3 regions of the Clostridium sp. Marseille-QA1073 genome follow, and region 1 is predicted to be linked to each of the others. Evidence: riboswitches for the same ligand, from Rfam matches in the RefSeq annotation. Region 1 holds a riboswitch; each other region holds the start of a gene.

What was found. Region 1 has a riboswitch for cobalamin ahead of ACY1IQ_RS20235 (nitrogenase component 1). Riboswitches for the same ligand answer to the same signal wherever they lie in the genome.
Region 2: linked by a shared signal. The riboswitch ahead of ACY1IQ_RS12500 (ABC transporter substrate-binding protein) and the one ahead of ACY1IQ_RS20235 (nitrogenase component 1) in region 1 are both predicted to bind cobalamin.
Region 3: linked by a shared signal. The riboswitch ahead of ACY1IQ_RS02080 (ABC transporter substrate-binding protein) and the one ahead of ACY1IQ_RS20235 (nitrogenase component 1) in region 1 are both predicted to bind cobalamin.

The regions. Positions count from the first base shown of each region.
Region 1 is NZ_JBSVQM010000039.1:962-12,331, forward strand. It holds gene sigY (RNA polymerase sigma factor SigY) at 1-309, opposite strand, end outside; partial or broken gene ACY1IQ_RS20205 (IS982 family transposase) at 513-1,439, opposite strand; gene ACY1IQ_RS20210 (cadmium resistance transporter) at 1,765-2,451, opposite strand; gene ACY1IQ_RS20215 (M1 family metallopeptidase) at 2,607-4,742, opposite strand; gene ACY1IQ_RS20220 (hypothetical protein) at 5,001-5,375, opposite strand; gene ACY1IQ_RS20225 (HAD family hydrolase) at 5,570-6,295, shown strand; gene ACY1IQ_RS20230 (VOC family protein) at 6,576-6,980, opposite strand; gene ACY1IQ_RS20235 (nitrogenase component 1) at 7,253-8,491, opposite strand; cobalamin riboswitch at 8,757-8,947, opposite strand; gene ACY1IQ_RS20240 (MATE family efflux transporter) at 9,240-10,601, opposite strand; gene ACY1IQ_RS20245 (MerR family transcriptional regulator) at 10,668-11,370, opposite strand, start outside.
Region 2 is NZ_JBSVQM010000012.1:124,713-136,082, reverse strand. It holds gene ACY1IQ_RS12515 (DUF4491 family protein) at 147-431, shown strand; gene ACY1IQ_RS12510 (ABC transporter ATP-binding protein) at 526-1,317, opposite strand; gene ACY1IQ_RS12505 (FecCD family ABC transporter permease) at 1,319-2,365, opposite strand; gene ACY1IQ_RS12500 (ABC transporter substrate-binding protein) at 2,383-3,390, opposite strand; cobalamin riboswitch at 3,667-3,850, opposite strand; gene ACY1IQ_RS12495 (histidine phosphatase family protein) at 4,155-4,709, shown strand; gene ACY1IQ_RS12490 (ABC transporter ATP-binding protein) at 5,299-7,044, shown strand; gene ACY1IQ_RS12485 (ABC transporter ATP-binding protein) at 7,046-8,833, shown strand; gene ACY1IQ_RS12480 (GNAT family N-acetyltransferase) at 9,110-9,541, shown strand; gene ACY1IQ_RS12475 (class I SAM-dependent methyltransferase) at 10,095-10,874, shown strand; gene ACY1IQ_RS12470 (HD domain-containing protein) at 10,880-11,370, shown strand, end outside.
Region 3 is NZ_JBSVQM010000002.1:41,989-53,358, reverse strand. It holds gene ACY1IQ_RS02125 (xanthine phosphoribosyltransferase) at 1-116, shown strand, start outside; gene ACY1IQ_RS02120 (GyrI-like domain-containing protein) at 518-1,387, shown strand; gene ACY1IQ_RS02115 (GNAT family N-acetyltransferase) at 1,434-2,003, shown strand; gene ACY1IQ_RS02110 (hypothetical protein) at 2,184-2,858, opposite strand; gene ACY1IQ_RS02105 (MarR family winged helix-turn-helix transcriptional regulator) at 3,104-3,535, opposite strand; gene ACY1IQ_RS02100 (DUF6144 family protein) at 3,985-4,518, shown strand; gene ACY1IQ_RS02095 (GyrI-like domain-containing protein) at 4,530-5,153, shown strand; gene ACY1IQ_RS02090 (hypothetical protein) at 5,589-5,726, shown strand; gene ACY1IQ_RS02085 (ArsR/SmtB family transcription factor) at 5,790-6,335, shown strand; cobalamin riboswitch at 6,597-6,777, shown strand; gene ACY1IQ_RS02080 (ABC transporter substrate-binding protein) at 6,882-8,447, shown strand; gene ACY1IQ_RS02075 (ABC transporter permease) at 8,447-9,394, shown strand; gene ACY1IQ_RS02070 (ABC transporter permease) at 9,394-10,242, shown strand; gene ACY1IQ_RS02065 (ABC transporter ATP-binding protein) at 10,257-11,216, shown strand; gene ACY1IQ_RS02060 (ABC transporter ATP-binding protein) at 11,191-11,370, shown strand, end outside.

The DNA of each region.
Region 1 (11,370 bases):
TATATCTACTTTTGAGATTTCATCATAATTTTCAATAGATACAAATCTTCTTTTCTTTTTTAAACTATCTCTATAAATATTAGTTGCAATAGTAATCATCCAAGTAGAAAACTTACCAGTAGGCTTATATTTTTCTATATTTAATACTACTTTTACTATGGTATCATTTATAACATCAGAGGCTTCATCTGCATTTCCTGTTAACTTTAAAACATATCCTGATAAAATATTATAATTATTTAAAATTAGAGTATTTAATGCACTTTTGTTTCCATCTTGTGCTTCTTTTATCAACTTTTCATCACTCAAAGTGAAACCTCCTTTCTCTTATTTTTCCCCTCATTATATAACTGTTTTTATCATCAAAAAGTTCAAAGTTTTATTTAACTTATTCCTTATATAATAAATCTAAAATAACCTGTTGTGCTAAAAGATACTCATTAATAGGATTTTTTTATTATTCATAGTACATTGGCATAGTAATCCTAAGAATTTAAAATGTTTTTTAAAAGTTATCCAAATATTAAATCCTTGATTTTTGCAATATTAATTGTTATTTAAAGATTTTATTTATGAAAACAAAGATTATGGGCTAAAATTTATTTTGTTATTCTAGAAATTAGTCCCCACATAGATTTTGCTAAAACTCTTGGATATTTAATTGTCCAGAAAGCTGAGAAAAGAAGTTTCAACTCTCCGATTGTTTTTGAAAAAAAATCACTTTTCAACTGTTTTGAAACTTTAACTTTAGAATTAGCACGTTTTATAGTTAATAGTACTATGGATTAGATTTCCAAATGTAAAGCAGTTTTCTCCAATATAGCCTTTATCTCCACAACTGTTGTAAAAAATGGAGCGGTAGCCGTTAAGTCCCATATTGCGACCTCCTTATCGTTCGTATCAGCTGAAGTTAAGATGAAATCTGATATATATCCATCTAGAGCTATGATAGTACGTAATTTAAAAACCTATAGTAAGTTTGTTTCTTGGAAGCATATTTTACCTAGGCAGCCTCCGGCTTAAAAGATCTGTGAAAGTGTGCCCCACCAAAAGCGCATACTGGTAAGTAGGTATTAGTTAGTCTATGATTCTAACCTGATCATGTTGATAGTTAAGGAAACTTAGTTCTTTGCTGAATAACTAACACAAAAGAGATTTTCTAGTTCTATGAAATCTTGTTCTAGTACAAAATTTAGAAAATGTTTCTCTTGGGGATTTTTTTGAGAAAAAAATCCAAACCATGCTTTTCAGAATCAATAGTTAAAAGTTCACCCACTAAGGATAGAGTTATAATTTCACTATCTGACATTATTGCTTTATCATCAAGGTGGCGATACTTTTATGTATGCTGGAGTTACTTTTTGGTAAATATCATCAATTATAACATAAATGACAGTAATAAAATCTTTTAAGTTGTTTATTGTTATAGAATTTTTTATTTAAGTTTGTATATTGCTTTCCTCCTATCATTGATTGTTGGTTCTTTTGATGATAGATTAGCAAAAATGCTAGAGTTTTTCTATTTGTAAATATTGCTAATGATTAACTAGCACAACGAGTTAAAATATTATAAATATAATATATTTCTATAAACAAACCTATGTACCATTTCATACATCTTTTAATTGTAAATTCTATTGAACTATCCTATTAAATAAAAAAAGTGTATGTCATCTTATTAAACAACATACAATTAAATAATCTAATATCTATATGTTATAAAGCTTATCAATCAATAACTAAATATCAAGTTGTATAGTTATATTAAAATATTCTTTTATAAATGAATGCTAAAGTTTTACTATCTATTAAAATAAAGATTCCCAACATTATAAATATTATTGGAACAAAAATATGACTATATTTTTCAATAAATTTTTGGACAAGTGGATGTTTCGAAAGTTTTAGAGCAATAAAACACCATATTGCTACCATGAACATAAAGATTACTACTGTTACTATAATACTTACTAAATCCATCCTTGTAAAAAGAGGTATATAAATTCCAATATTATCTCCACCATTAGCAAAAGTTACACTAGACACTTTTATCACAGCTGAATTAATAAATCCTCTACTGAAAATTTTCTGCTCCCTAATCTCAGTATTAGTTATTTCTTCAAATTTATTATTCTCAATGTCTTTAACTTCTCGATAGGCTATATTTTCCTTGCTTTTACTTTTTTTCTTATAGTCCACATATGCCCTTATTCCTAAATATATTGGCACAAATCCAAGAATACCTATATATTCATATGGAATTATAGATACTCCTAATGCTCCTATGATACTTATTATAACTAATACTCCAATCCCTAAATACTGTCCAATAAATATATGATGAGTCTTCATAGCATTACTTGTTTCTGAGAAAAATATCATAAGTATAAATATATCATCAATGTTGGTACTAATAAAAGAAATAAAAGCCATTATTACTGTGCTAATCACTAAAATCCACCTCTATATTATAATCTTTTGCTTTCATTCTTAATTTATTATAATAAATATTTTAATATACAAATATATATTAAATCTGTAGATTAAAATAAAGATATGTATCCTCTAATAACATTATAGAAAATACATATCTTTGCCTTTAAATTTTATTTGTCATAATTTCCTTTTAAAATTTTATCATTAAAATTTAAAATAAATTGTTTATCATAAAAATCAGAGCCATTTATCAGATTGAAATTTTCAAGTTTATCTATGCCTAAAAGAATTAAAACATTATTGTTTTTATTTTTTGAAGTATTAGAAACTAACATTCCACTTATATTATTATTCTTTATAATAACATCATTAAATTTAATCTCCTCTTTTGAAAAATCTATAGAGAGCTTGTCTATAATAGAGTTAAGTGCTGTATTTTCATTATTATCTCCAATAAATATTAAGCTTTTTTCTCTAAGTTCATTCTCAGTCATATCCTTATCTTCTTTAATTGTAACACTTACTCCTAAACCATTTTCTAGCGTCATTTTTAACGTATTTGCCATTATGTTAGCTCTATCCTTTTCTTCTTTAGACATGTTTGCTTTTGAAGGTTTTACTAAATATACATCATAATTATCTAAAGCTTGTACAAAAAATGCTCCAAAATTATTTTTTCCTTCTTTTCTTAAGTACTCAATCCATTGCTTAGCCTGTTCTCGTTTTTCTTTCCCTTCCTCTTTTTTTATTTCTTTAAGTTCAGACAATTCACTTTCATTCAATTTAAGGTTTTCAGGATAAAAGTTTTTAGAATTGATATCTGATAACAGTTGTTCCTTTGCTGCTTGTCCACCAATTCTTTCAATTACATCTAAAAGTGAATCTAAGGTAGCATTTTTTAACGCATTTTCACCATAATAAGTTCTTATTATTTCTAAAAATTTCTCTTCTCCTAAATTTTGTCTAAGGTTTTCAAATACTAATGCACCCATGCTATAAACTGTTTTCCCCCATTCTCTTGGATTTATTTCATTTACAGATGAATTTATAGGACTTGAAATGTCTTTAAAATAATCCATCCTATCTCTTAAGCTAAGTGTTATGCCAAGAGGTGAATATTTTCCTTGAGTTTTTTCAAAATAATATGCAGTGGAAAAGGCTGTTAAAGATTCATCTAAAAAAGGATTCTTAAATTCATTATTACCTACTGTTACATACCACCATTGATGTGCTACTTCATGAACCATTGATTCTTCTGTAAACGTAGGATTAACATTATATTTCCCCATTTGAATTAATTGAGGATACTCCATAGCAAATCCCTCTACATAGGTCTCTACAGTATCAAATTCCTTATATGGATACTTGCCAAAGTTTTTGCCAAAGAAACTTAATGCATCTATAGTTAAATTTAGTAATTCTTCAGCATTTTTAGTAGTATTTTCATTTCCATCATAAATATAAAAGCTATTAACTGTTATGCCATCTACTTCTTTAGTAATAACTTTAAATTCTGGACTCATAATAAATACAAAATCTCTAACTTTTTCAGCTATAATATCATAGGTTTTAGTACCATCTTTTTCGTTTTTACTTGAATTAGTTATACCGGTAGAAGCCAATTCCATATTACCCGGTACATTTATAGAAACCTTATAATTTGCTATATCACTATAATTGGATTCTCCTACAGGATGGAAAGGATTTTCATCCCAAGTATCAGTTTCAATATCATAAATAGATATTATTGGATACCAATTTGTAACAGAATAAACTTTATCATAATATCCTAATCTATTTTGGCTCATTGGTAATTTAAGTGTAAAATTTATTTTTATGTCTACCACTTCATTTGGCTTTATACCTTCTGTAGGTATAATTTTTAAGATTTGATTATCTTGACTAAATTTCATTTCCTTGTTTCCAATAGTAACTTTAGTTATATTTATATCACCAATTTCTTCTTTCTCAAGTTTTTCTTTTTGTATGCCTATAGTTGGCATTGTCTCTACACTTCCGTAAGAATCAGCATATAGATGAAATACTAGTGATTTGAGATTTTTTCCATAAGTATTAGTAAATTTAACACTTTCAGTAGCTGTGAAAGTTTTATTAGGTTCATCAAATTTGACATCAATATTATATTGAGTTAAATTATTTTCAATATTAGTTACAGAATTTTTTAACTTATCATTAGATAATTGCAATTCTGTCATTGCAAATACTAAAGATGAATTAAAGGATAGTAGCATTACTAATACTAAAATACTACTTAAGATTTGTTTGCAAAATTTTCTCTCAAACAATTAAAATCATCTCCATTTACTATTATTTTTTACTTATTATGTATATCATATCATATTTTATAAAATTATGTATATTATTACTATATATAGCACTAATGTAATTATTATATAATTTAAATAAAAAATGATGGATGCCTTGACTTTTTACCAATGCATCCATCATCTCTAATATACTAAGATTATTTTTATTCAGTTTTAATAAATCTTAAAATGATTAAAGTATTTTATTTTCTACAAGCTCTTTTCTATTTATTTATATTAACTAACTGGCTTGCATGATTGAATTTTTAGTGCTGGTGATTGAGGTGGAATTGAACTGGTCATTATTGCACTTAATCTAATAAATACAACATCACCTTTTGCAAAATTACCTTCTTTAACTTCTTTACCTTCACAATCTAAAATTTTAGTATCTGGTCCAACGACAGCTACTAATTTTTCTTTATATACCTTCTGTCCTTTTATGTATCCTTGTGCTAATACCATAGTATTTCCTTGGTTATCTTTATTAACTTCTAAAACTTCACCCATAAATATTGGGCCTCTATGTTTTTCTCTAGCCATTACAGGAACACCTATAGAAACAATAAAAAGAGCAACTAAAGCTGATATTATTATATTCTTCATCTTCATAATTTTAAATGCCTCCTTACATATTTTATACAAAATTATCTTTTGCTATTAATAAAATATTATTCTTTATATACTAAAATACTTTTTTAAATAATATTATATTTTTAAATTTATAGTTTCTTCAACACAGAAGTTTTTTAATTATTTGCAAAATGTTATTATTATAATAATTACTAAATCATGGAGGAAGGTATATGTTTAATAATATTAAGGTTATATATTTTGACATGGGAAATACTCTTTTACATTTTCATTACGGTGATTCTAATGAAGAGAAAGATATGGCTGGACTTCACAAACTAACTGAATATTTAAATAAATTCCACTCTAAAATAAGCTTTGAAGAAGTTAGAGTAGGATTTTATAATAACTGGATGAGTATTATGAAATTGAGAAAAGAAACTCTTATAGAATATCCTATTGAAGAATTTCTAAATGAATTTCTTAAAAACTATGATGTATATCTTACAATTAATCAATGTATTGAAGCAATACATATATTTTATGATGAATATAAAAAACAACTGCACTTCGAGGAAGATCTCTATAAAACCCTAAATAAAATAAAAGAAAAAGGATATAAAATAGGAGTAATTTCTAATACTTGTTATTATGATGAAATTATGATTGATTGTTTTAAAGTTTCAAATTTATATGAGCTAATTGATGATTTTACCTTCAGCTATTCTCTAAAGCTATGTAAACCAAGAGAAGAAATATTTAAAAAAGCCTTAGAAAAAATGAATGTATGTGGAAAAGAATGTCTTATGGTAGGTGATAATTTAAAATGTGATATTAAGCCAGCCTTAGATTTAGGTATGAAAACTATATGGTTAAACAAAAATCAAAGTAAAAATCCTACAGAAATAAAACCACATATCATAATTTCTAATTTACATGAAATAAATAATTATATATAATCAATTCACAATTAAGAATTGATTAACTGTAGCGGCGAACAGTGTTTGCCATATATTATTGAATAAACATTAAATTATAAGAAACATTAAAAGAACTGGCGAACACTGTTCGCCCCTACAATGACTAGCAATTGCATTGCTAGTCAAAAAATTCCATTAAAGAAATTAGTTTTATTAGAACTAATTTCAACCATAATTATTAATTGTCCATTGTTTAAAGTTATAAATTGAAATACTCAAGTATGCAATTATAAAGTTAATTTTCAATATAGTTTTTTATCTATATATCCATATCTCTCATTTCAATTTCAGTACCTTCTGGCGCTTTAATTTTAAATATATGCCCATTTTCAACTTTATAAATTTCTTTTCCATTTTTAATCTTGAAATTGTTATAACCTAATTTTTTTATCCTATCAAATTCTTTCTGAATATCCTCAACTAAAAAACACATGTGTACTATTCCTTGATTTAATGAATTCCAGCTATTTAACTTCTCTCCCTTTTTACCAGTTTGCAATTCAATCATAAATGTTCCTAATCTCAGCCAAGTATTAAAATCTCTGCTATGAAAATTTGCTGTTTCTGTAACTAATTCAAAACCTAAAATTTTAGTGTAAAATTCAAGCGATTCTTTATATTTTTCTGTTTGAATGCAGACATGATGCATCATCTTTATGCTCATAGTATATTCTCCTTTATATGCCTAATTTTAAAATAGTATTTTCTATTAAATTATATAGGATATTAATATAAGTTGAAATAATTAAAATTATCATATATATGATAAAAACTTAAATAAATTTAATAAAGAAAAAAACCGTGGTTACCCACGGGAAAAAATTTTTTTTATTATATCAGAAGGGAATACTAATTGTGACTTAGTTATTAACATACTAAGTCACGCTTAATATCTATGATAATATTAAAGATTATTAGCTTTTAATTAAAATAATTTTATGAGATTATTCCTTGCAATATTTCTTCCATTATAAATCTCATTCCATTAAAACCAACCAGTGGTTTTCTATCATATATAAGTATCTTTTTTACATTTGGACTACTAATTTGTATTTTTGAGGCTGCTTCATTTAAACTGTAAATAAATTCTCCATCCCCTAATAGCAGATTAGTCTTACTATTTATTAGCTCATTTTTCTTACTATCTGTAGGGTTTACATATAGCTTTCTTTCTATTTTCTCATTAAGCTTCATATATTCACCTTTTAAATTGTGATTTATTACTACAGATTCTACTCCAAGACCTAATTCTTCTTCTACAAATCTACTCATTCCGTTTACAACATCGTAATATCCAGTAACTAAACACTTAGTATTATTTATTACCTTTCTTGTGTGATGTTTAAATCTTACAAGAGCTTCTCTACATTTAATCTTACTTCTTTCTAAATAATCATTATTACATTTTATTCCTGTTAACTTTTCTATAGAGTTAATAAAATCTAAAGTACCACTAGTTCCATAAAGGCATGGAGTTATATACTCCATATTATATTTTTTCTTTAGTATTTTTGAAGCATCTATTCCTTCAGACCTTACAACTATATTAAAACTTGCTTCAGAAGCTTTTTTTATTTTTTCTATAGAACTTCCATTTGTAAATATTGTGTGTATTTTCATTCCAAAGCCCTGTAACATAATTTCTTCTATTTCTAATAAATCACTATTAAAATTATAATAATCTGGAGTAAATCCAATTATGTTATAAGTCATATACTTTTTCTCCTTAGGAGGCTCTACAATTTTATCACATAACATTTTTAATGCTTCTCTTACACCTAAAGAGAAATCTCCTTTTATTTTTCCAAAATATAAGGGGATGGCTTTTCCTTCTAGCTTACCACCCATCTTAAGAAGAAAATCTTCTCCATCGAATCCAATAATTGAACATAAAGTTGATGGAGCTACGAAAATAATTTCGGGTTTTCTATCATCATATATTTCTAAAATTCCTTTTTTAAGCGGTTCTATGTCTCCAGAAATAATTTGAGATTCATTTAATCGGCAGCAATAAACTTCTCCTTCTCTATCAACATTAAATTTTTCATACATGGAATTTAAATAATGAGCTGTGCTTATAGCTCCATATTCTACAATTATGCTATTTTTAATGTTTAAAAGTGTCCATAAAAAACCCATTCTAAAGTTAGGTAATGGTAAAAAACTATTATTCATGTCTATCCCCCTTTACAATTTTATGATTCTTTCTATCCTAAGAAAGTTACTACTAAAGATACAGTTATATTTATTAATTAAATCACAAATATTTCTATAATTTAAAATTCAATCAATGCTATAATAAGATTTTAAATTTCGATTTTAAAATATAAATAAAAAAACTTCTCAACCACAATGATTAAGAAGTTACATACCAATATAAATATACACTAATTATGTATATTTAATAATTTCAAAATAACACTCACCATCTCTCGTAGTTTAACTGTGTTTAGATCTAGGCAGGTCTTCTGGCTAAAGAATCAACACTTTCCTAACCTTCCCAAACAAAAGTTCAGTGGCACAACTAGGAAAATTCCTCTCTTACAGCGACGGGATCGCGTGGGATTTACACCCAACTTCCCTTTTAATCAATTAAAATATTTTAATTGAACCTAATCTATTCTATTAACTTTTCAACATTTAAAATGTTATCATAATTCAAAATATTTTTCAAGTAGTAAACTATAATAATTTTCCATATTTAAAAAATTTATAAATATTAGCCATGGACATTTCTCAGTTATCACTGAGAAATTTAGAATTGATCTTGTAGCGGCGAACAGTGTTCGCCATATATTATTGAATTATTAGATACCTAAAAAACTAGCAATTGCATTGCTAGTCAAAAAGTACATTAAAGAAATTATTTTTTCAAAAAATAATTTCCTATAGAATAAATAAAGTACTAGATAAATCTAGTACTTTATTTCTCTACTACTTCTGCTTGTTTTAATGTGTAACTTTTTTTAAATTTTTTAAAACATATAAATGACACTATTAAACTTATACTTTCAGCAAAAGGTACTGTTAACCACACACCATTAATCCCTAAAATTTTAGGTAATATTATAAGTCCTATTAAAATAAATACAATACCTCTACTAATAGAAACTATAGATGATGCTCTTGCATTTTCAATTGATTGGAAATAAGAAACCATAGAAATATTGCATCCCATAAATATAAACGCCATGAAATAAAGTTTTATACCTCTTACAGTCATAGTCATTAATTCAGTATTCTCATTATTAAATAAAGAAACTATAAATTTAGGGAAAATCAAACCTATAGAATAAAATATTATTCCAAATATTCCTGCTGTTATAATAGCTAATTTTAAAGATTTATAAACTCTTTTTTCTTTTCTAGCACCATAATTTATACTTATTATTGGCTGTATTGCTTGTGCTATACCATAAAATATAGCTGCACAAATTAATGATATATTAGCTATTATACTATAGGCAGAAACACCTATAGAGCCTACTAATCCCCAAATCACATTATTAAAAGCAAATATTATCATTGCATTTGACATTTCCATTATAAAACTTGGTGTACCATTTTTAAATATTCTAGTTATAGTATGAATATTTAATTTAAATTTATTAATTTTTAATTTTAAAGTATTGTTACCTTTTATAAAGTGAAGACTTAATAAAAGTAAAGTTATTGTGGGAGAGCAAACTGTAGCTGTTATTGCCCCTTTCATTCCCCATCCTAATTTCATTATAAATATATAATCTAATACTACATTTGAAAGGTTACCTATTAGTACACTCCACATAGCAAGTTTTGGATTTCTATCATTACGAACAAATACTGCTAGCATTTGAGATAATATAAATGCAAAACTAAACATCATTAATAGTCCTAAATAATCTTTAACTAGCGGAAATATTTCTTCTGTAGCTCCTAAAAAATAGCATAGCTGATCAATGAATACTACACCAAAAAAAGTAAATAAAAGTCCTAAAAATATACTTATTATTATGGAAGTTGTAAATATTTCATTAACCTTATCATATTCTTTTTGTCCCATAGATACAGAAGCTGCTGTAGCTCCTCCAATTCCTAATAAAAGCCCCACAGCACCTAGTACATTATACATAGGAATAGCAATGCTAAGAGCTGCTAATCCTTCACTTCCCACTCCACGCCCAATAAATATAGTATCAAAAAGTATATTTAAAGATATCCCAAGCATACCAGCAATACTTGGAACTAAATATTTAATAAATATCTTTTTTATATCATCATTTAATAAATCTGCTCTCTTGCTCATATTATTACCTCCCTTAAAATAAAATCACAGCTAAAAGTTATTTTAAAGGTTATAGTAGCTATAATGTCAAGAGTTTTTAATAGGAATTTGTATTTCTTTTATATATTCACCTTTATAATCGGAAAAAGCACTATCTATTATAGTTATTAATATACCGTCACCTATAACTTCTAATTTATTATCTTTTATATATTTCATCAATTCTTCATAATATTTTCCACATTCATCATTATCCCCATTATATGCAATAGTGGCATATTTACCTTTAGGTAAAATATTTAGATGCTCTCCATTTATTATATTTTCTTCAAATATTAATCCTACGGTTTTACAATGATTATAGTTACCTTCTTCTATATCTTCCTTTGACGTAATACATGCTATTACTCCATTAAAGAGTGAAAGATCATCTTTAAGCATTTTATACAGTTCTTTCAAACCATACTCAAAGTCTATAGTGTCAATATTATGCTCTAAATTAAAATACGCTATTTTTCTAGATTTTAACTCTCTAATAGAGCATTTATAAGCACTATCATTATTTTGATAACTTTCAATTAGTTCTACTCTGCTTCTTATACTGTTTAAATGTTTATTAAGGGTTTCTATTTCTCTTATTATCATTTTTTCTTGATGCTTTAATAACCTTATCATAGAATTTAAATCTCTATCATGAAAATAATCTTTAATTTCTTCTAATGGAACGCCTAGCTTTTTAAAGAATAGTATTGAATCCAAGGTAGCAAACTGCTCAATGTCGTAGTATCTA
Region 2 (11,370 bases), on a different contig from region 1:
TATATTAGCATACCGGATATAACCTGCTATAATATAATCAATTAACAGTTTATTAAGCGACTTTCAAACTTTTCTTAAATTGGTTGGAATAAAACAAATTTAGTTACAATTTGAAAAGCAAAGTAAATTACATAAGGGGGGATATTTTGAATTTTCAAGGGATTATAATAGGACTATTTTCGTTTTTAATTATAGGTATTTTTCACCCTATAGTAATTAAAGGGGAATATTATTTTAGTAAAAACATATGGCCAATATTTTTATTATTAGGTATTATATTTATAATCTTATCCTTAAATATTAAAGGTCAATTGTTATCGGCTTTGCTAGGAGTTACAGGTTTTTCTTGTCTTTGGAGCATACATGAGTTAATAGAACAAGAGCAACGGGTGAAAAAAGGATGGTTTCCTAAAAATCCTAAGCATAAATAGTTATTTATATAGTAAGGCATAATTAAAAAAATAACTAGCGTACTGGCTAGTTATTTTTTAGCACTTAAGATAATATAAATAAAAAATAATTACATTAAATTACTGTAGCATTTTTTAAATTATTATTAAAGGATTTTGGAATGTATATTATATTTAATTTATTTGTTAGATTATTTCTCTCAATTTGACAATTAAGCCCGAAAAGCTCATATACAATATTCTCATTTAAAATATCTTCTGGTTTACCAAAATCTAGTATTATTCCATTTTTCATTATAATTATTTTATTGCAATAATAACAAGCGATGTTTAAATCATGAATTGCTGAAAATACTGTTAAATTTTGAGCTTTTATTATGTCCATTATTTGTAGTTGATATCCAATATCTAGATGATTAGTTGGTTCATCAAGAATCATAAAGTCACTTTCTTGAGCTAATGCTCTTGCAATTAAAACTCTCTGTTTTTCTCCACCAGATAAGTTTAAGAAGTTTCTATCTTTAAACTCTAACATTCCAACTTTTTCTAAACAATTTTCAGCAAGTTTTATGTCATTAGAATTACTATCTTCAAATAAGCTTTTATGTGCAAAACGACCTATTAACACCATGTCTATCACCTTAAAGTCAAATTCAGGTCTGTTTTCTTGAGCTACTACTGACATATTTTTAGCAATTTCTTTATTAGATAATTTTTTTAAATTTATATCATTTAAAAAAACTTCACCTTTATCTGGAGTAAAAACTCTATATATATTTTTAAGTAATGTCGATTTTCCACTACCATTTGGTCCTATAATTCCAACAAAATCACCTTTATTTATTTCTAGATTTATATTTTTTAATATATGCTTATATTGCAAATCTTTTACGCTTAATTTGATCATGTTAACCTCCAAAAGAATATTTACTCTTTTTTAATAGAAGTAAGAAGAATGGTGCGCCAATGAAAGCCGTAACAACACCTATAGGAAGTTCTTCAGGAGAACCAATTATTCTTGCAAATATATCAGACCATATTAAGAACAAAGATCCTAAAAGAATAGTTAGTGGAATAAGCTTTTTATGCACAGAACCAGCAATAGTCCTTGAAATATGAGGAATTACAAGACCAACAAAGCCTATTATTCCACTTAAAGATACCATAATTCCAGTTAATAGTGTACTTGTTACTATTATTATTTTTTTCAAAAGCTTAATGTTAACACCTAAAGTTATAGCTGCATCTTCACCAAGTAAAATTGCATCTAATGTTTTATGAATTACTAAAGCTATTATAGAAGAAACTACTAAAACTAAAAAAGCTAAAAGTAAGTCACCCCATTTAGCACCAGCAAGTGACCCAGTCATCCAAAATATTACAGAGTAGAGCTTTCTAACATCTTTGGCTTTAAACATAACAAAATTTGTTATAGCTGAGAATACGGATGCTACTGCTACCCCTGTTAACACTAATCCAGAAGAAGAAAACTTTCCCTGTCTACTTGAAATAACAAAGACAATTATTGAAGAAAGTAATGCTCCAATAAAAGCACCTAAATGTACAGATAAGATAGGTAATGCTAGTGTACTACCTAGTAAAATAGTTATTACAGCTCCAGTTGAAGCACCAGAAGATATTCCAAGTATATAAGGGTCAGCTAGAACATTTTTTGTTAATGCTTGCATCAATACACCAGATAAAGATAGGCCAGCACCAACAATTGCAGCAAGAAGTACTCTAGGAAGTCTTAATTGCCATACTATATTTTCTACAGAGTTAGACCAAGTTTTTGGAAAAAACTCTTTATTTGATATATTATTAATTATTATTTTACATAATTCAGTACCACTTATATTTACAGATCCTACATTAATAGCAATTATTATAGAAACTATTAAAAATAGAATTAAGGATATGTATATAAAGGGAAAGGTAAGTTTATTTTTTTTCATGTCAATAACTCTCCGTGTTAATTCTTAAAAGCTTCTGGATGGAATTTTTCAGCCATAGTTTTTATTGCATTAGAGTTCCTTACACCTGCAACAACATCTGAAAGTCCTAAAACAAAAATATTATTATTTTTTATTGCATCTATATCTTTTAGAGCTGCATTATTTTTTAAAAAGTTTATTTTTTCTTCTACGTTATCAGCAGCATTGTATTGCATGATAATTATGTATTCAGGATTTCTATTTACAACTTCTTCCCAAGTTACATTAGCCCATGGTTTTTCACCATCTTTAAATATATTGACACCACCAGCAAGTCTAATTAAATCTGTAGGTAAACCATTACAAGATGTAAATGGCGAATCTTCTCCAGAGTCATAAATAAAAGCTCTAACTGGTTCATTATCTTTAGGAACAGCAGATGAAATATCTTCAATTTCTTTTTTCATTTTTGATATAACATTACTTGCATTTTCTTTTACATTAAATATATTTCCTAGATTAGTAAAATCTTCATAAACAGTTTCCATTGTTGCATTAGGACTTTCACATTTTGGAACATAAATTTTTATTCTATTTTCTTTGCAAAATTCAGCATTAAAATTGTTTTCAGTAAAAGTAGACATCCACCCGGTTATAAAATCTGGTTCTACGCCAAGTAAAGTTTCCTTTGAAGGCATTAAGTCAGCTAACTCATTTAATTTAGAATGGGCGTCTTTATATTCTGGCAATACTTCATTATCTTGAAAGGAATATCCAGCTATAGAGTTTTCTAAACCTAAGGCAAGAAGCATCTCTGTTGTAAAACCACTTAAACTTACAGCTTTTTTAGGAGTTTCAGAGAAAACTTCATCTGTCTTTCTAGAAGGTAAGTCATTATTAATTGTAACTTGAGTATAGGCTTTAGTATCAGAGATTGATTCTACAGAATTTGAAGCATTATCTTCACTTGTGTTACCACATCCTCCTAACATAGTTGCAGTTAAAGAAACTGCTAAAATCAATGAACAAATTTTTTGTTTTTTCATCTTAAAAATCCTCCTTTATTTTTGAAAATGTAGCATATTATTTTATATATTTAAACAAAATATTTTGTTTATTAACTTTATGAAAGTATCAATAGAAAATTACTAAAGTTAAATTTCTTATTAATTTTTAAAATAAAAAAAGCATCTTAAGAATTAAGATACTAAAAAATACAATGCTAAAAAATAAATCTATTTCTAATATTTAAACTATAAATAAAATAAGACAATACCATATAGTTAAATTAGCAAACTTAAAATACCTTATCCTAGTAAGTGATTTTAAAACCTATATTGGCAGGTCTCCTGACTCAGATTCATCATAAGTTTTTACCTTCCCACAAAAAAATTGCAGTGGCATAACAAAAATTTACTCCTCAATACAGTGGCTGGACCGTAAGGGATTTTCACCCTTTTCCCTTTTAAGAAATACTTATATTTCACCAAAATAGTTAATATATTTAATTTTAAATAAAAATTTACAATTACTTCATCAGGATTATAACACAAAATTTTACAAAAAGAATATTTCAGAAAATTTAAACTATTATAAAACATATAATTTATTTGCCACAAGAAAAAGATATAAGTTAAATATATTGTATTAAGAGAGTAACAGTAGTATAGCAATATAAAGAATAAATGTAAATATTTTGATATAATTACTCTAAGGTGATATAAAAATAAGAAAGGAGAAGCCACTAACATAAAGGCATATACAGAGGTGAAATTATCTATAAAAGGATATTTTTAGTGGCAAAGTAATAATGATAACAAATATTTATTTAGTTAGACATGCTCATTCTAGTTACAACACTGATGAGTTAAATAGACCATTATCTCATAAAGGAACTATAGACAGAAATAAAATTACAGAAACACTTGCAAAAGAAAATATAGATTTAGTAATTTCTAGTCCGTATAAAAGAGCAATAGAAACTGTAGAAGTTGTAGCAAATTTGATAAATAAAAGTATAATTATAGACGAGGGCTTTAAAGAAAGGAAATTATGTGAATATCCTGTGGATAATTTTGAAGAAGCTATAGTAGAACTGTGGACAAATCCAAGTTTTTGTTTTGAAGGTGGAGAAAGTAATATAGAAGCACAAGCAAGGGGCGTTAATTCCTTAAATAATGTATTAGATAATTATAGCGGAAAAAATATAGCTATTGGAACTCATGGTAATATTATGGTGCTTATTATGAATTATTATTGCAAAAAGTATGATTATGATTTTTGGAAGAAACTTAAAATGCCTGATGCTTATAAATTAATTTTTGAAGATAAAAAGCTCTTAGCTATAGAGGCAGTTAGTAAATAAGTTATTTACTGTAAATATTTAATAGAAGTCTATAGCAAAATTAGAAAAGAATTAAAATTTTGACTATTTAATTAATTTAAGATAATAATATGGATTTTTTATTAATATGTTAATAAAAAGTTAAAATATATAAATTAAATAATATATTGACATAAATATCTAGATATAGATATACTTAGTACATGGGTGTAAAACCTAAATATGATTAATTTATAAAAGGAGGTAGTAAGATGTTAAACAGATTAATAAGTATAGGATTTAAATTTAATATTGTATTAACTAATACCCTACCTCATGATATAGGTTTATCATAGCCTTTTTGTGTAAATTTTAGTCCTAGGGTATTCCTAGGACTTTTTTTATGCATTAATAGCTGTATTTTCCTGTTTATCGGTGGGAAAGTACGGCTTTTTTCATCTCTGGGGATTCTATATTAAGTAAAAAATGGATAATAGTTCTAGATGCATTATTCAGAAAACATTTGTAACGATAGGCAATTTTAAATTTTCTTATAATAATTTAAAAGGTGTTGAAATTTGTAGATTGTCTATTTAAAAAATTGACTTGTAGCTGAAGGGGGCGATTTAAGTTGAAGAAAATTTTAAGCTACACAAAGAATTATAAACTAATAACACTAATTGGAGCATTAGCTATGATTATTATAATTGGTGTTGACTTAGTAACTCCTTATATTACAAAACTATTTATTGATGATGTAATTGTAAAGGGAAATTATGAAATACTAGGAATTTTGCTTAAAGGTATTGCAGCAATAGCATTTACCAAATTTATATTTGGATATGTAAAAGAATTTATGTTTGATTATCTAGGAAGAAAAGTTGCAGGAGATTTAAAACAAAATCTTTTTGATCATATTCAAAGTTTATCTTTTTCATATTTTGATAATATGAATACTGGTGAACTTATGTCTAGAGTAGGTGAAGATGTAGATAATATTTGGGCAGTTATGGGATTTGGAATGAGATTATTTATAGAAAATATTGTTTACTTTGTTTTATCTACAGTTGTCTTACTAAAAATGAATGTACTTTTAACAGTAATTGCGCTAATTACTATGCCAGTTATAGCTTTTATAACTGTAAAGCTTGAAAAGCAATTAGACTCAGTTTTTGAAAAAATAAGTGATCATACCGCAGTATTAAATACTACTGCTCAAGAAAATATTGCAGGAGTTAAACTAGTAAAAGCTTTTGCAAGGGAAAAGCATGAAATATTAAAATTTCTTAAGTTTAATAATAAAAACTATGATCTTGCTGTTCAGCGATCAAAAATTTGGGGAAAGTTTTATCCTATAGAAGAATTTTTAGGAAATTTATCTGTACTTTTAGTTAATGGTGTAGGTGGAATATTAGTTATTAAAGGTACTTTAACTGTAGGAGAACTTGTAGCTTTTAATGGTTATTTATGGCTTTTAATTTGGCCAATGAGAATGCTTGGCTGGCTTACAAGTATGTTATCCCAAAGTAAAGCATCTCAAAAGAAGATAGATGCCATACTTTCTATAAATCCAGAAATAAAAAATTCAGAAGACTGTACAGTACTTGAAGAAATTAAAGGTGATATTTCTTTTGAGAATATTACTTTTAAATATAAAGAAAAGCCAGTTCTTAAAAATATTAATTTAGATATTAAGGCTGGAAGTACAGTTGCAATTATGGGGTCTACTGGCTCAGGAAAGTCATCATTAATAAGTCTTTTATTAAGAAATTATGATGTTATGGAAGGTGCCGTTAAGGTTGATGGTCATGATGTTAAGGATATAGATTTATATTCTCTAAGAAAAGGGATATCAATTGTACCACAAGACTCTTTCTTGTTTTCAGATACAATAGAAAATAATATTAAATATGGAAAAGAAAATGCTACAAGAGAGGAAATAGAAAAAGTACTAGAACTTGCTTGTGCAAAAGAATTTGTAGATGAGCTAGAAGAAGGAATTGAAACTTTAATAGGGGAAAGAGGACTTGGATTATCTGGAGGTCAAAAACAAAGATTATGTATTGCAAGAGCTCTTATTAGAGAGTGTTCAATATTAATTCTTGACGATTCAACCTCAGCTTTAGATATGGAGACAGAATATGATCTTCTAAAAAACCTTTATCATAGCGAGAAGAAAATTACCACTTTTATTATAGCTCATAGAATTTCAGCAGTAAAAAATTCAGATTTAATTATATATATGGATGAAGGTGAAATTGTAGAGTATGGAACTCATGAGAGCCTACTTAAAAAAGGTGGTAAATACTATGAAATTTATAAAACACAATTTAAAGATTTTATAAACTCAGAAAAGAGAAATGAGGAGGTGAGTTAATATGGCTAAGAACTCAATAAATCAAGATGAAAAGATAATTAGTAGATCAAATAGGGAAATATTTCTAAGATTAATAAAATATTTAAAGCCATTTAGAGTTAAAGTATTTTTTATAATTTTCTTAATGATAATAATTATGATTAGCGGACTATTAACTCCATATCTACTAAAAATATCTATTGATAAATTTATAGTAGCAAAAAACATTAAAGGTCTTATGATGACAACTTTAGCAGTTATAATAATTAACTTTATTGGCATGCTTTCATCTAGAGTTTCAATTATAGAGATGTCTAAGATAACTAATAAAATATTATTGAATATAAGACAAGAATTATATACTCACATTCAAAAATTATCCTTTGCTTTCTTTGATGAAAGACCAGTTGGAAAGATTCTTGCAAGAGTTATTGGTGATGTTAACTCTCTATCAGAACTTTTTTCTAGTGGAGTAACTACAGTAATACCGCAGCTTCTAACAATTATATGCGTTGCTACACTTATGTTTACAATGAATGTAAAACTTGCATTATTAGCTATTATTGTATTACCAATATTATGTTTTACTATGTTTTCTATAGAAATTATAGCTAGGAGAAAATGGCAAGCTTATAGACAAAAGCGTTCTAATATGAACGGTTATACTCATGAAGCTTTTTCAGGAATAAGAATTATTCAAGATTTCACTTATGAAAAAACTAGCTCAGCTAAATTTAAATTTTCACTAAAAGAAATGTTGAATGGTTTTATGAAGGCAGTTATGTTTAACGACTTTTTCTGGCCAATAGTTGAAGTATCTTGGGGCATTAGTACACTTATTATATTTTGGTATGGAACTAAATTTTTCCAAAGTCGAGAGATTAGTGTAGGTACAATTGTTGCTTTTATAGCTTATTCTGATATGTTTTGGAGACCAATTATAAACTTAGCTTCTTATTATAATACATTAATAACAAACTTTGCAGCAGCAGAGAGAATTTTTGACATAATGGATGTTAAACCAGATATTATAGATTTAGAAAGTGCTGAAATTATGCCAAAAATTAAAGGTAATGTAGAGTTTAAAAATGTAACCTTTGGGTATGAAGAAGGAATTCCTGTCCTTAAAGATGTAAGTTTTAAAATAAGACAAGGAGAGAATATAGCTTTAGTTGGTCCTACAGGGGCAGGAAAAACAACTATAACTAGTCTTGTAAGTAGATTTTATGATTGCAATCTTGGAGAAGTACTAATTGATGGTAAAAATGTTAAAGATGTTAATCTTTATTCTTTAAGAAGTCAAATGGGAATAATGCTGCAAGATACTTTCTTATTTTCTGATACCATAAAGGAAAATATACGTTATGGAAAGTTAGATGCAACTGATGAGGAGATTGTAGCAGCCGCAAAAGCAGTAAATGCTCACGAGTTTATTATGAAACTTGAAAAGGGATATGATACAGAGGTAAATGAAAGAGGTTCGAGACTTTCAGTTGGTCAACGTCAGCTTATTTCCTTTGCTAGAGCACTTCTTGCTAATCCAAGAATTTTAATTCTTGATGAAGCTACATCTAATATAGATACTGCTACAGAAATATTAGTACAAAAGGGAATTAATAAACTTCTAAAAGGAAGGACATCTTTTGTAATAGCTCATAGATTATCAACCATTAGAGATTGTAATAAAATTATGGTAATAGATGACGGAAAAATAATTGAAGCAGGAACTCATGACGAGCTTATGGCTAAAAAAGGCTTCTATTATGGCTTGTATATGGCACAGTATAGATTCCTTAATGAAGGAGCTTAACAGTAGAAAATTAGTAAAAAGAGTATAGATATTAATAAATTATTTTCACCTTAGAGGAATGGCATTGAGCCATTTAGGGGTTCCTCTAAGGTGTAATTATAATAAGCAGTTAAGGTAGAATTATTAAATTTATTAAGCAAAACTTAAATGTTAAATTAATTATATGAGGTATAGAGATAAAAGGGTTATTACAGAATCCTATGAGGGTAAGAGAAAAATTATTATTAAATAAATTGGGGGCTTTAAAATATAGAAATAAGAGAGGAATTTCTAACTATGAATATCAGAAAATATAATGAGAGTGAAATAAATTATATAGTTGAACTTTGGTGTGAGGTTTCTAAGAAATCTCATGATTTTATTAATGCGAAATATTGGGAAGAGAAAAAAGAAGATATGATAACAAAATACATTCCTATGTCTGAGACTTATGTTATAGAAGATAATAATAAAATTTTAGGCTTTGTGTCTATGATAGACAACTATTTAGCAGCATTGTTTATTGATAGCAATTATCATAATAAGGGGTATGGTAATAAGTTATTAAATTTTATAAAAGAGCGTAGAGATGAAATTGAATTAAAGGTTTATGAGAAAAATAAAAAAGCCTACGAGTTTTATTTAAGAAATGGTTTTATTTTAAAAGATAAATTAATTGATAATGACACGGGAGAAAAAGATTATTTAATGATATGGAAATCTAATTAAGAGTTATAGTAAAAGTATAAGATCATTAATTATTAGGGACGGTTCATTAATTTTTATGAATCGTCCCTTAGTACAATAGAAGTAAAAGATTTTCTTCATAATATTCAAAAATAGAGCAATGAAATTTAAGCTAGGATAAAAATTTACAGAATATATTGAAAATATTACACCTAATTTTAATGAATCGTCTCTAAATTTTAGTGAGTAATAAGAAAATAAATTTTAAATTTGTTTTCGTGATAGAAAAATGCATAAGAGAAATAATCAATAACTAGAAGTAGAATGGGAAGTATTCAAATTATGATTATTATAATTAAGCAGGATGTTATTTAAGCAGGGATTTTATTTAGGAGAAAAAATTTGGGCGTTAAAAAATTTACAGTTTTAAATGCAGAGAGTGATTTAGTAGGTTAGGGGTAGCAGAAAATTAAGATTTTATGGATGAGAAGCTACTTGAAAAATAAAACTAATAATATATAAGAGGATATTACTAGCAAAATAAATTAAAGGATTAGAAGTTGTTTTAGTTTAAATGAGTAAGAGGGTAATTAACATGGATATTATAAAACATAATAGTAAAGCTTGGGATGGGCAAGTTAAGGCAGGAAATATGTGGACTAAACCAGTTTCAATTGAAATTATAGAAGATGCTAGAAAGGGACAATGGGGTATTTATCTTACTCCAACTAAGATAGTTCCAAGGGAATGGTTTGGAGATTTAAAGGGAAAAAAAGTTTTATGTTTAGCTAGTGGTGGAGGACAACAAGGACCTATTTTATCAGCAGCCGGTGGAGCAGTTACTGTTTTTGATAATTCGATAGAGCAATTAAAAGGTGATGAATATGTAGCTGAAAGAGAAGGACTTAATATTAAAACCATTCAAGGAGATATGAGAGATTTATCTTGTTTTGAAAATGAAAGTTTTGATTTAATTGTCCATCCTGTTTCTAATATTTTTATAGATAATATTTTAGTGGTGTGGAAAGAAGCTGCAAGAGTACTTAAAAATAAAGGGATATTAATTTCAGGCATAGCAAATCCTATAAATTATATATTTGACTATAAAAAACTAGAAAAAGGGATATTTGAGGTTAAATACTCAATTCCATATTCGGATTTAGAAAGCTTGAGTAAAGAAGAAATAGATGAGTTTATTGAAAAAGATTATCCTTTTGAATTTGGACATACCTTAGAAGATCAAATTAAGGGACAAATTGATGCGGGATTTGTTATTACAGGATTTTATGAAGATACTTATGGTGGAAAGTCTATTTTAGATAAATATATAAATACCTATATTGCTACAAGAGCAGTGAAAACAAGCTGTAAATAAATATTATGGATGGAGGGTTAATTATAGATATAAATAATTTGAAGGAATTTGTTAATCCATATTATAAAAATAAGGATATAATGCATGATTTATCTCACATAGAAAGAGTATTAAAGTATGTAGAGAAACTATTAAAAGAAGGAAAGTATAAAGCTGATATTGACATTCTAATCTATTCAACATATTTTCATGGATTTATATATAACAGTGAAGAAAGAATAATTCAGTGGCTACAGGAGCAAGGACTTTCAAGGGAAAAAATAAGTAAAATAATTAAAGTATCTTGGGAATCTCAAAAGGATAATATAGCAGAAACTTTAGAAGGTAAGATATTACATGATGCACATATGATTGAAGGTGGAAAAACATATCTAATTGTAAAGTCTTTAATAACAGGCTCAGTAAGAGGTCAAACATTAGAAGAAACAATTAGGTATATTGAAGAAAATGTTTTAGATAAGGGGACTTGCTATCTACAAGAGGCGAAAACTATTTT
Region 3 (11,370 bases), on a different contig from region 1:
TAGAAAAATCCTTCCAACCAGGAAGAGACATGCTAATAGAAAAGGGATATGATGTTTATTCTCTTGCTAGAATTAAGAAATTAGATAAGGATTTAATTGAATTTGTAGAAGAATAAAATAAATTTACAAAATGATTTAGAAAAATTTGGGGGCTATTACATATAGAAAATAAGCTATATCTTGAATGAAATCAATGATATGGCTTTATTTTTTATAAGAAATAATTATTTTAGTCAATAAGAGTTAGAGTATTACCATCTAAATCCATTTTGTATAATTTTAAAACTTTTTAGATTAATTTTAGATTAATTATCTTTAGGCAAAATTCATTAATTAAAGAACTTAAATGGAATTAAGAAAATTTGGTATTAAGTTTTCTTAATCTTTTTTCTTTATTAATTTAAATATATAATTAAAACTAATTAAGGCTTATTTTTTAAAATCAAGAATAGCATAAATTATCAAAAAAACAGTTTAAGTTATAGATAAAATATAACTATAGTGAGGATGTGAATTGATGGATTACTTTGAAAGAATACAAAATGCTATTGAATTTATAGAGGAGAATCTTGAAGAAGAAATAGAAATTAATGAGGTTGCGTCAAAAGCTTTTTTTTCAGCTTTTCATTTCCAAAGACTTTTTCAAGCAATTTCAGGGTTTTCTGTACAGGAGTATATAAGAAAAAGAAGATTATCGAAAGCAGCAGTTTTACTGAAGAAAACAAATAAAAATATATTGGATATAGCTATTTATTATCAATATAATTCTCAGGAAGCATTTACTCGGGCATTTAAAGGTTATTTTGATATAACGCCGGCTGTATATCGAAAGACTAATATAAATGTTAATAAGCAAAACAAAATTAATTTCCTTGATTATAGAAAAAATATTAAAGGAGAAATAAATATGAATAAGCCTGATATTATTATTTTAACCAAGATAAATATTATGGGATATGAATATAAGACAAATTTAAATAATTATGAGTATTTTAAAAATATACCTGAATTCTATAATGATTTTGGGAAAAATGAATATTATCTACGGATTCCGCAAAGATCTAAACCAAGCATTTGCTATGGGATAGCATGTAATTTTCAAGATAACGGTGGATTTTCATTTATTATTGGTGAAGAAATAGATACTTTTTCTGAAGATATAGATGATAATTTTATTAATTTTGAAATTCCTGAGGGGAAATATGCAGAATTTAAAATATGTGGAGCAGTTGATTTAGTTCAAAATACAAGAAGATATATTTATAGTAATTGGTTACCAAATTCTAATTACGAGAGAAGAGAAGGGCCTGATTTTGAGGTTACGGATGTCTGTAACTCAACATTTCCAAATAATATGAATATGAAAATATATATACCTATTAAGTAGAAAATTTACTTTCACATTTATTTTGTAGACAAAGCAGGTGAATAAGATGAACATAGAAATAGCTTTTAATGAATTTCCAGTTTTGGAATCGGAAAATTTAATATTAAAAAAAATTGAGTCTAGTAATATAGAAGAACTATATGAAATTTATAGCAATGAAAAGGTATTTAAATATTGTGGAATTATACCAAAAAAGAATATTAAAACTATAAGTAATATGGTTACTCATTTTGAAAGAGATTATAATAAAAGAGATAGAATTAAATGGGGGGTATTTTTAAAAAATGAGAGTGATATATTAGTTGGAATTATTGAAGCCATGGATTTTAAGCCAAGGATAGATATGGTAACAATAGGATATTTTTTATCAGAGCCATATTGGGGAGAGGGTATTGCATCCCAAGCTCTTAGAATATTAATAAAATTTTTATTTGAGAAGGTTGATGTTAATAGAATTCAAGCAGAAGTTATGCCAGAAAATGAAGCCTCAAAGAAAGTACTTTTTAAAAATGGCTTTATAAAAGAAGGATTACTAAGACAGGCTACTTTATGGTCTGGCAAGGGTATAGTAGATTTGGAGATATATAGCATTCTAAAAGAAGATTATAAGGAGTAACTTACCTTTAGTTTATAGTTATTATTTTAAATATTACCAGAAGAAAAAGAACTGTAAATAAGTTTATATAAACTTATTTACAGTTTTATATAGTTCAATGTTAATTAACGTACATTCTCTTAAATATCTATTCTATTTTTAATTAATTAATTTATTTTAAATCACTAATTAAAGTATATATTATTTATTTTTAGATAAATATTTTTTAAATTGTTTATATCCTATAAGCACTATCCAAACATAAGCTAATGTTTTAGGTATCATTAACATTCCAATTAATCTATTAGTAGTTGCCCAAAGAACTACTGGAGTATATAAAGCAAAAGATAATAACACAGCTAAAGCCATATATTTATAATCTTTATCATTAGCTTTAGTGGCTTCCTTATAAATAATATAAATCATTATTATTCCAATAATTGTAAAAGGTATATTTCTATAAATACCCCAACTTACAGGAGAATAATAATTTAACCAATCATTTTGAGGAAATAAGCATAACGCTATTCTAATTAAAGCAAGTAAATAAATTGAAATATCTAAGGCCTTTACTTCTTTAATATTAAATCTTAGTTTCCAAATTTTATATAGAATTACATAAAAAATGGTCATTGTAATAGAAGTTACAAATTTGCCGAATCCTAAACTAGCAGCATTAGCCTCAAGACCTGCAGTTAATAGTGCATATATTCTTGGTATAAGATGAAAAGAATCCCCTATTCCGAGTATTAATGACATGTAACCAAATAGCTTAAAATATTTATTATCTTTACTATTTTTTATCATGATACTTCCAAGAGTAATTACTGTTGTAAGATATACAACATGAAAAAATGGTTCCATTATAGCTTGCATAAATAATCCTCCTTTAATATATGGTTTTCATGCGAACTATTCAACATTAATTTTACTAAATCATTTCTACAAAATAAAGAATCAATAAAATACACCAAAGAAAAGGTTAATTTTATAGAAAAGCTTCTTATTCGCACATCATAATTATAAATAAATTTAATAGTTTAAAAACTGTAGCTTTATTTCTTTTTAAAGATATAGGAATCAAATAAAGAGTGCTAGCAAACTATTTTAAATCAATTAAATTACTCTTTAATTTTTGATAAAATATTTCTTAAGTTCTTTACTAATTCCTCTAACTCTTCTTTGCTGCAATCTTTAAATATATTATCAAAACTTTCTTGTATGATGGCTCTAAAATTCTTAGCAAATTCTAACCCTTTTGAAGAAAATCTTACATAAGTATTTCTTTTATCATCAGGATATTTTACCTTTTCTAAATAACCATATTCTTCTAATCTAGTCACAATACCAGATACAGTACCTTTAGCCAAGGACATTTCATCACATATCTCAGAAATAGTCATTTCTTTATTATGGGCTATAAGTTTAATTACAATAATCTGTTGATGAGTTAGATTACTATCCTTTAGATTTTTTTCAACAATATGCATAGATTTAGAATATATTTCTTTTATTAGCATGGCTATTTTAAAACTATCAAAGCTTAAACTCATAAAATCACCTCAAACTATATATAAAGACAATTCTATACCTATGACCATATTTAGTCAATCAATAAGTAGAAAGATTAAAAAAATAGTTCGTATGCAAACTATAATATACTATAAATTTACTGTGGTCAATACTAATTTTAAAAATATTTATCTTTATTTATAATTAAAGAAAGATAAAAGAAACACTAATTTGTTAGGTGGATTGACAGGTTATTTTGTATTAATAACTTGTTATAAAATATATAAGATATATATAAATTGAAATAAAAAATTAAGCAATTCATTTTTGAAGAGCAATAGGAATTTAAAGTTCACAAAGGTGGATTTTATTTATCTTTTGAATATATCTTAATTAATAATTTTTTAAATATGACATGATGACGTCATATAAGATTATTTATAATTAAGGAACATATATAAATATTTCAACAGATAAGGGGGAGAAAATTATGTCTAGTAAGTGTGAACGTATTCTTGACAGCATTAGATTAAATGCTGGGGTAAATATCTATAAAAAAATAGTGGAGGCATATGGTGAATTACCTTTAAAATCATCACCTACTAAGCAAGCAAAATATATTAAAAGTATATTAAATGAGCTTGAAAATAATAATGGAGAAAATATAGTAGAAAAAGTAATGAAGCCCTGTGGACATTTGTGCATTTCAAATAGAACAATTAAGGAAGCAAAAAAATTATTTGAAAGAGCTGAAAATGTTGAAAAATTTTTAGATTTAATGAATGAGAAACATATAGGTGGTGGAGAACTTCACATGGATAGTGGAAACATAATTGGAATTTATAACAAATGTTATTGTGGAATGGCTAAAAACATAGAAGATATGCCAGTTTCATATTGTAATTGCTCTGCAGGATGGTTTGAAAAATTATTTAGCTCAGTATTTAATAAAACAGTAAAAGTTACAAAGCTTCACACTATTTTAGAGGGAGCAGATAACTATGTTTTTAAAATTGAGTTTTAAGGAGAATAATCATGATAAATAAGTTTGATTATAAAAAAGTATTTAAAGAATTCTATAGTCAGCCTGCTAAAAAAGTATCAATTTTAAAGATGCCAAAGCTTAAATATTTAATGATAAATGGCCATGGAAATCCAAATACATCAAAGGAATACAAGGATGCAGTTGAAACATTATTCAGTTTAGCCTATACTATAAAATTTATGATTAAGAATAGTGATTTAAAGATAGACTATGGAGTAATGCCACTGGAGAGTGTATGGTGGACTGATAATATAAATGATTTTTTAATAGATAATAAAGACATATGGAAATGGTGTAGTATGATTATGCAGCCTGATATTGTTCCAGAAGATTATATAGAAAAAGCTTTATATGAAGTAGAAAGAAAGAAGAAATTATCGTCTATCTCTAAGGTAGAGTATAAAGACCATGATGAAGGACTTGTTGCAAAAATTATGCATGTGGGACCTTATACAAATGAAGATCCTACTGTAGAGAAGCTTCATAATTATATCAAAGAATGTGGATATGAATTAAGAGGATTACATCATGAAATATATTTAAATGATCCTAAACGATGTTTACCTAATAATATAAAAACTATAATTAGACAACCTATAATGTTGAAGGAATAGGCGTTAGAATATAAAAGTTTTAATATCTTAATATTAAAAGGTGTGAAATTTAGATTTATTACTCTAAGTTTAACACCTTTTTTACTTGATGTTATTAAATTTTATAAGGTGTTTATAAAGCGATTCACTTAAGTTTTATTTTAGTGAATCTCATTTTACAGTATGTGCTGTATACTGTAAATTAAAGTTTAAAAATAAATAATGTGATTAAAATTGAATTTTTTTTATTAAATATAAATTTTGTACATTATTGTTTTTGATGAATATAATAATATGAATGAATTTAGTTTCTATAGAACTACCTATGCTTGTATTATTTAGATTTTGATTTTAAATGCCATGGTAACTTTAGCAATTAATGCTTATATAATGAATAAATCATATAAAGAAATATTAGGTATAGTTAGTTTTTTTATGAGAGTTATAAGTTGATGCATGATACTTTTAGGTAATGTTCTAAGGGGGATTATAATAGAATATTTATCTGTTTATTTTATGTTTTTAATTATAGGTGTAATGATTTCTGTAGTTGTTTTATCTTTAAATTATAGAAGAAGCTTTAAAAAAGCTTAAAGGCTAAAAATTTCATTTAAATAATGAAAATTACTATATAACAAAAGGGGAGGGGATAAAGCGATGGAAGATAGAAAAGTATTAACTACTTTGGAAGAAGTAAAAGCTATTTCTGATCCTTTTAGATACAGAATTTTAAATACACTTATAGATATGAATGAGCCAGCTACAGTAAAACAGATAGCTGATAAAATGAAAGAAGTTCCATCAAAAATATATTATCATGTAAATAAGCTTGAAAAAGTGGGAATAGTAATAATTTACACTAAAAAGATAAAGGGAGTTATAACTAAATATTATGAACCTTTAGCTAGAAAGTTTGAAATAAAATGTTCAAAAGAAGTAGAGGAACCTTCTAAAATGATGCTTTTGGCAGTAAGTCAAATGATGATTTCAGAGTTTTATGATGAAAGTAAAGATATATTTTTAAGTTCCATGGATAAAAGTATACACGAATCAAATGGAACTATTATAAAGAAGAATATCTATCTTACAGAAGGAGAGGCAGATGAAATAATAGAATTAATGAAAAGTTTTTTTAAAAATCATAAACAAAAAGATTCTAAAAAGCTTAAATATCACAGCTTTTTTACAATAATTGAAGAATAAGAAGTAATTTATTGAACCCCATAACTATTTTTCTTAGATATCTAAGAAAAATAGTTATGGGGTTCATATATTAATAATAAAACAGTTAAAAAATATGGGAATTATTAGATGTGATATGAACTAAATATTATTACTAATTTCATTTAATTTACAATTTTTATTGATAATATTAGCAATAAATTAAATAAAAAAATAAAGTGATTAATATATTTCTGAAAGCATTTATAAGAAAATAAAATATTTGACATGTTTTTAAATACAATGTATAATTTTGTTGAAAAATTAATAAATTTAAGAATTTAGGGAAGTTTGGTGAAATTCCAACACGAACCCATCACTGTAAGCGATGACGATGCCTAACATGCCACTGGATTAATTCTGGGAAGGCTAGGTTAAGGGTGAATCGTAAGTCAGGATACCTAAACTTAAAGAGAAATAGATTGAGGGGGGAGCAACTAAATCTAATTTTATAGCAAAGATGGGTAAGCTATGGCATTGACTATGGCTTTTTTTATTATAAAAATTTAAAAGAAAAGGAATGGAGTTATGAAAAAATTATTTAAAAATAAGATATTACTAGTATTCTTAGCATTAACAATGCTTCTAGGAACTTTAGCCGGATGTGCAACTAAAGACACTGGCATAAATGAGGATAATGAAATTGTACTAGCAGCTGCAAGAGATTTATCACCAGGAGCAAAGGATGCATATTATGCTACTTCTATATTATTTGTTTGGGAGCCTTTAATTGGATTAGATGATAAAGGAAATCCTTGTGCAGAATTAGCAGAAAAATGGACAAACTCTGAAGATTTTAAAGAATGGACTTTTAAGATAAAAGAGGGAGTAAAATTTCATGATGGAGTTCAATTAGATGCTGATGCCGTAATTAAAAACTTTGATCGATATATCAATATGAAAACGAAAGGATCACCATTTTATTCTTTTGACTTAGAAAAGACATATCCTAATTTAAAAGAAGTGGTTAAAGTATCTGATCATGAAGTAAAATTAATATTTAATAAACCTATATCAACATTAATATATAATATGGCTAGATTTGGTAGTGCTATATATAGTCCACAGTGTTTTGATATAAATACGGGAGATTTTACAGATATAGCAAAGGGTACAGGACCATTCAAAATTGTAGAGCATGAAAAAGATCAATATACATTATTAGAAAGAAATGAAGAATATTATGGTGATAAAGCAAAGGCTAAGAAAGTAAGAGTGAAAGTTATTCCAGATGCAGAAACAAGATTTTCAGCTTTAAAATCTGAAGAAATTATGGGAGTAATGGACTTAGGAGCAATAACTCCAGAATTATCTAAAGAATTGTTAAAAGATGAAAAATTTGATGTATCTGCTGGAAAATCAAGTATAACTCACTTTATATCCACTAATGGTATTAAAGGACCATTCAGTAATGCAAAAATGAAAGAGTCTTTAGGTTTAGTAGTGGATAGAGATCTTATAGTTGATGAATTCTTTGGAGGATATGGAACTTCAACTATTAATATATTAAACCACACATCTCCTTTTGCAAAGGAAATAAAACCAGTTCATGATAAAGAAGGAGCTAAGGAAACTGCAAAAGAAGTATTAAAAGGAGAAACAAAAGAAGTAAAATTTATAGTACCTTCTTATGGAGTAGATCGTTATCCTTATAAAGCTGAAGCAGAATATATTCAATCAGCGATAAAGGATATAGGATTAAATGCAACAATAACAATTTTAGACGGAGCTGCATTTAAAGAGGCTATGAAAAAAGGAGAATATGATTTAGCTATACATCCTCAAGGGCTGCCAAATGCAGAACCTTTTACTATATTTGAGGGATATATGCATAGCACAGGATCAACTAATAAATCTTATAGTCTAGGATATAAAAACCAAAGAGCAGATGAGCTAATTGATAAGCTAAAAGAAACTAATGACATGGCTAAAAGAAAAGAAATATACAATGAACTTCAAGATATATCAGCTAAAGAGCCAGCAAGTATACCACTGTTCCAAGATGTTAATTTAATAGCCTTTAATAAAAAAATAAAAGGTTTTGAGGCAACAAATTATGGAGCTACATTAAACAAAACGGAGTGGAGTAAATAGTGGAAAATATCTTCAAGTATATATTTAAAAGAGTATTGTCCACTATACCAGTTTTAATAGGAATAACTTTATTAGCATTTATCCTTGGAGTTATTGCACCGGGAGATCCAGCAGTTGAAGTTTTAAGTATAGACGGAATAAGCACTCCTACAGAAGAAGAAATACAAGAGGTAAGAGAAGAATTAGGATTAAATGATGATATATTAGTTCAATATGTTAATTGGACTAAAAAAGCTATTAAAGGAGATTTAGGAGTTTCTTATATAAAGAAGACTCCTGTGTCAGAAGAAATACTGAGAAGGTTACCGATAAGCTTCTCAGTATCATTAATGGCAATGATATTTGTAATAATTTTTTCAATACCGACAGCGATAATTATGGCATTAAAGAAGGATTCTTTAATTGACAATATAGGAAGAACTATATCATTACTTTTAACATCTATACCAGGATTTTGGCTTGCTATAGTTATGATGAACATATTTTGTGAAAGATTAAAAATATTACCTACCAGTGGATATGGTACACTTAAGCACTTAATAATGCCTGCCTTTGTTTTAGCAGCAGGAACGATAGGAACAATCATGAGGTTAAATAGGGCTACATTAATAGAATCTCTTGGACAAAATTATATAGTCACTGCTGAAGGCAAAGGGCTTCCAGAAAAAGTGATTTTATTAAAGTATGGGTTTATGAATTCAATTATGCCTATAATTACTGTTTTAGGAAATTATTTTGGAGCAATACTTGGAGGAGCAACAGTTGTAGAGGTTATTTTTGGACTTCCAGGTATGGGGAGTTATGTTATTCAAGGTATAATGAGCAGAGATTATCCTGTTGTTCAGGGATATGTTGTTTTTACAGGAGTAATTTTTGTTATATTTAACCTTATAGTAGATTTATGCTATTTAGCACTAAATCCTAAAATAAGGCTTGGAGGTAAATAATGGTGAAGAAGTTTAACAAAATTAAAAATATACCTCTTATTTATAAGATAGCATTTATAACACTTATTGCTATGATTTTAATAGGTATATTTGCACCAGTATTAGCGCCTTATGATCCAAATGCTGTAGATATGACAAAAAGACTTCAAAGCATATCTAAAGAACAACTTTTAGGAACAGATGCATTAGGGAGAGATGTTTTTAGTAGAATATTATATGGTGCAAGGATTTCAATATTTTTAGCAATACTTGCAACTATATGTACAATGTTTTTAGGAACAACTATAGGAGTTATAGCAGGATATTTTGGAGGCATTTTAGACAGCATAATACAGGTGCTAGTTAGTATATTTCAAGGACTCCCAGGACTTAGTTTTATGATAGCTATTGCAGGAGTTTTAGGACCAGGTATTAAAAGCTTAATGATTGCTATAGTAGTAACTTCTTGGGCAGGATTCTCTAGAGTAGTAAGAGGAGAAGTTTTAAAAATAAAAGAAGAGAATTATATAGAAGGTGCTAGGGCTTTAGGCGCTAGTCATTTTTATATAATAATTCATCATATATTACCCAATATTTTTGCATCTTTTATAGTACTCTTTACTGTAAGAATTGGAAAAGTTGTACTATCAATGGCATCACTGAGTTTTTTAGGACTTGGCATTCAACCACCACAGGCAGATTGGGGTGTAATGGTAAATGATGCTAAAACTTACTTTAGATCCTATCCACATTTATTATTAGCTCCAGGAAGTTGCATAATGTTATTGTGTTGCAGTATAAACCTAATTGGCGATGGGTTAAGAGATCTATTTGATGAGAAAAAGGATTTCTTTAATCAATATCTTTAAAAGGATGTTTTAGTATGGAAGAAGATATAAAAATAGAAAATTTAAAAGTGTATTTTAATACTAAAGAAGGTGATGTTAAGGCAGTAGATGGAATTGACTTAACATTGAAAAGAGGAAATATTATAGGAATAGTAGGGGAAACAGGCAGCGGAAAATCTGTATTAGGTCTCTCAATCTTAGGATTATTAGCTCAAAATTCTAAAGTAGAAGGAAATATACTTTATAACAATAAAAATTTATTAACTTTAAAAAATAAGGAACTAAGAAAAATAAGGGGAAAGGAAATAGCATTAATACCTCAGAATCCAGAAACGGCATTTAATCCTATATACAATGTAGGTTCTCAAATAAGTGAATTATTTTATTATCATAACAAAGAAAAAAAGAGTAAAAGTAAGGAAAAGACCATAAAAATTTTGGAGAAATTCTCATTTGAAAACAACAATGAAGTGTATAGTTCTTATGGATTCCAGCTAAGTGGGGGAATGAAACAAAGAGTATTGTCAGCAATGGGTATGGCATTAGAGCCAAAATGGATAATTGCAGATGAGCCAACTAAAGGGTTAGATGCAATAATAAGAAATCAAGTATATGATATTTTCAAAAACCTTAAAGAAAATATGGGAGTAAGTATGATACTAATAACCCATGATTTAATGCTAGCAAAGAAGCTTTGTGATGAAGTTATAGTAATGTATGCAGGGAAGATATTAGAAAAAGGTAGTAAAGAAGATATTTTTAAAAATCCTAAGCATCCTTATACTAAGGGATTAATAAATGCTCAACCTAATAAAAAGCTTACTCCTTTAGATGGAGTTGCGCCAAGTTTAACAAATCTACCGGATGGATGTAGATTTCATCCTAGATGTAAATATAAGAAAAAATTATGTATGGAAAAAGAGGCCAAGCTTTATAAAGTAGATAGCTGTGAAGTGAGGTGTTTTTTATATGATAGAGATAATAAATCTACGTAAGCAGTTTAAAAATGGAATAGTAAATAGAAATATAGTTACGGCGGTAGATGGATTATCTTTTAAAATTGAAAAGGGAAGGACCTTAGGATTAGTTGGAGAAAGTGGATGTGGAAAGTCTACTTTATCAAGATCAATATTAAAACTTATAAAACCA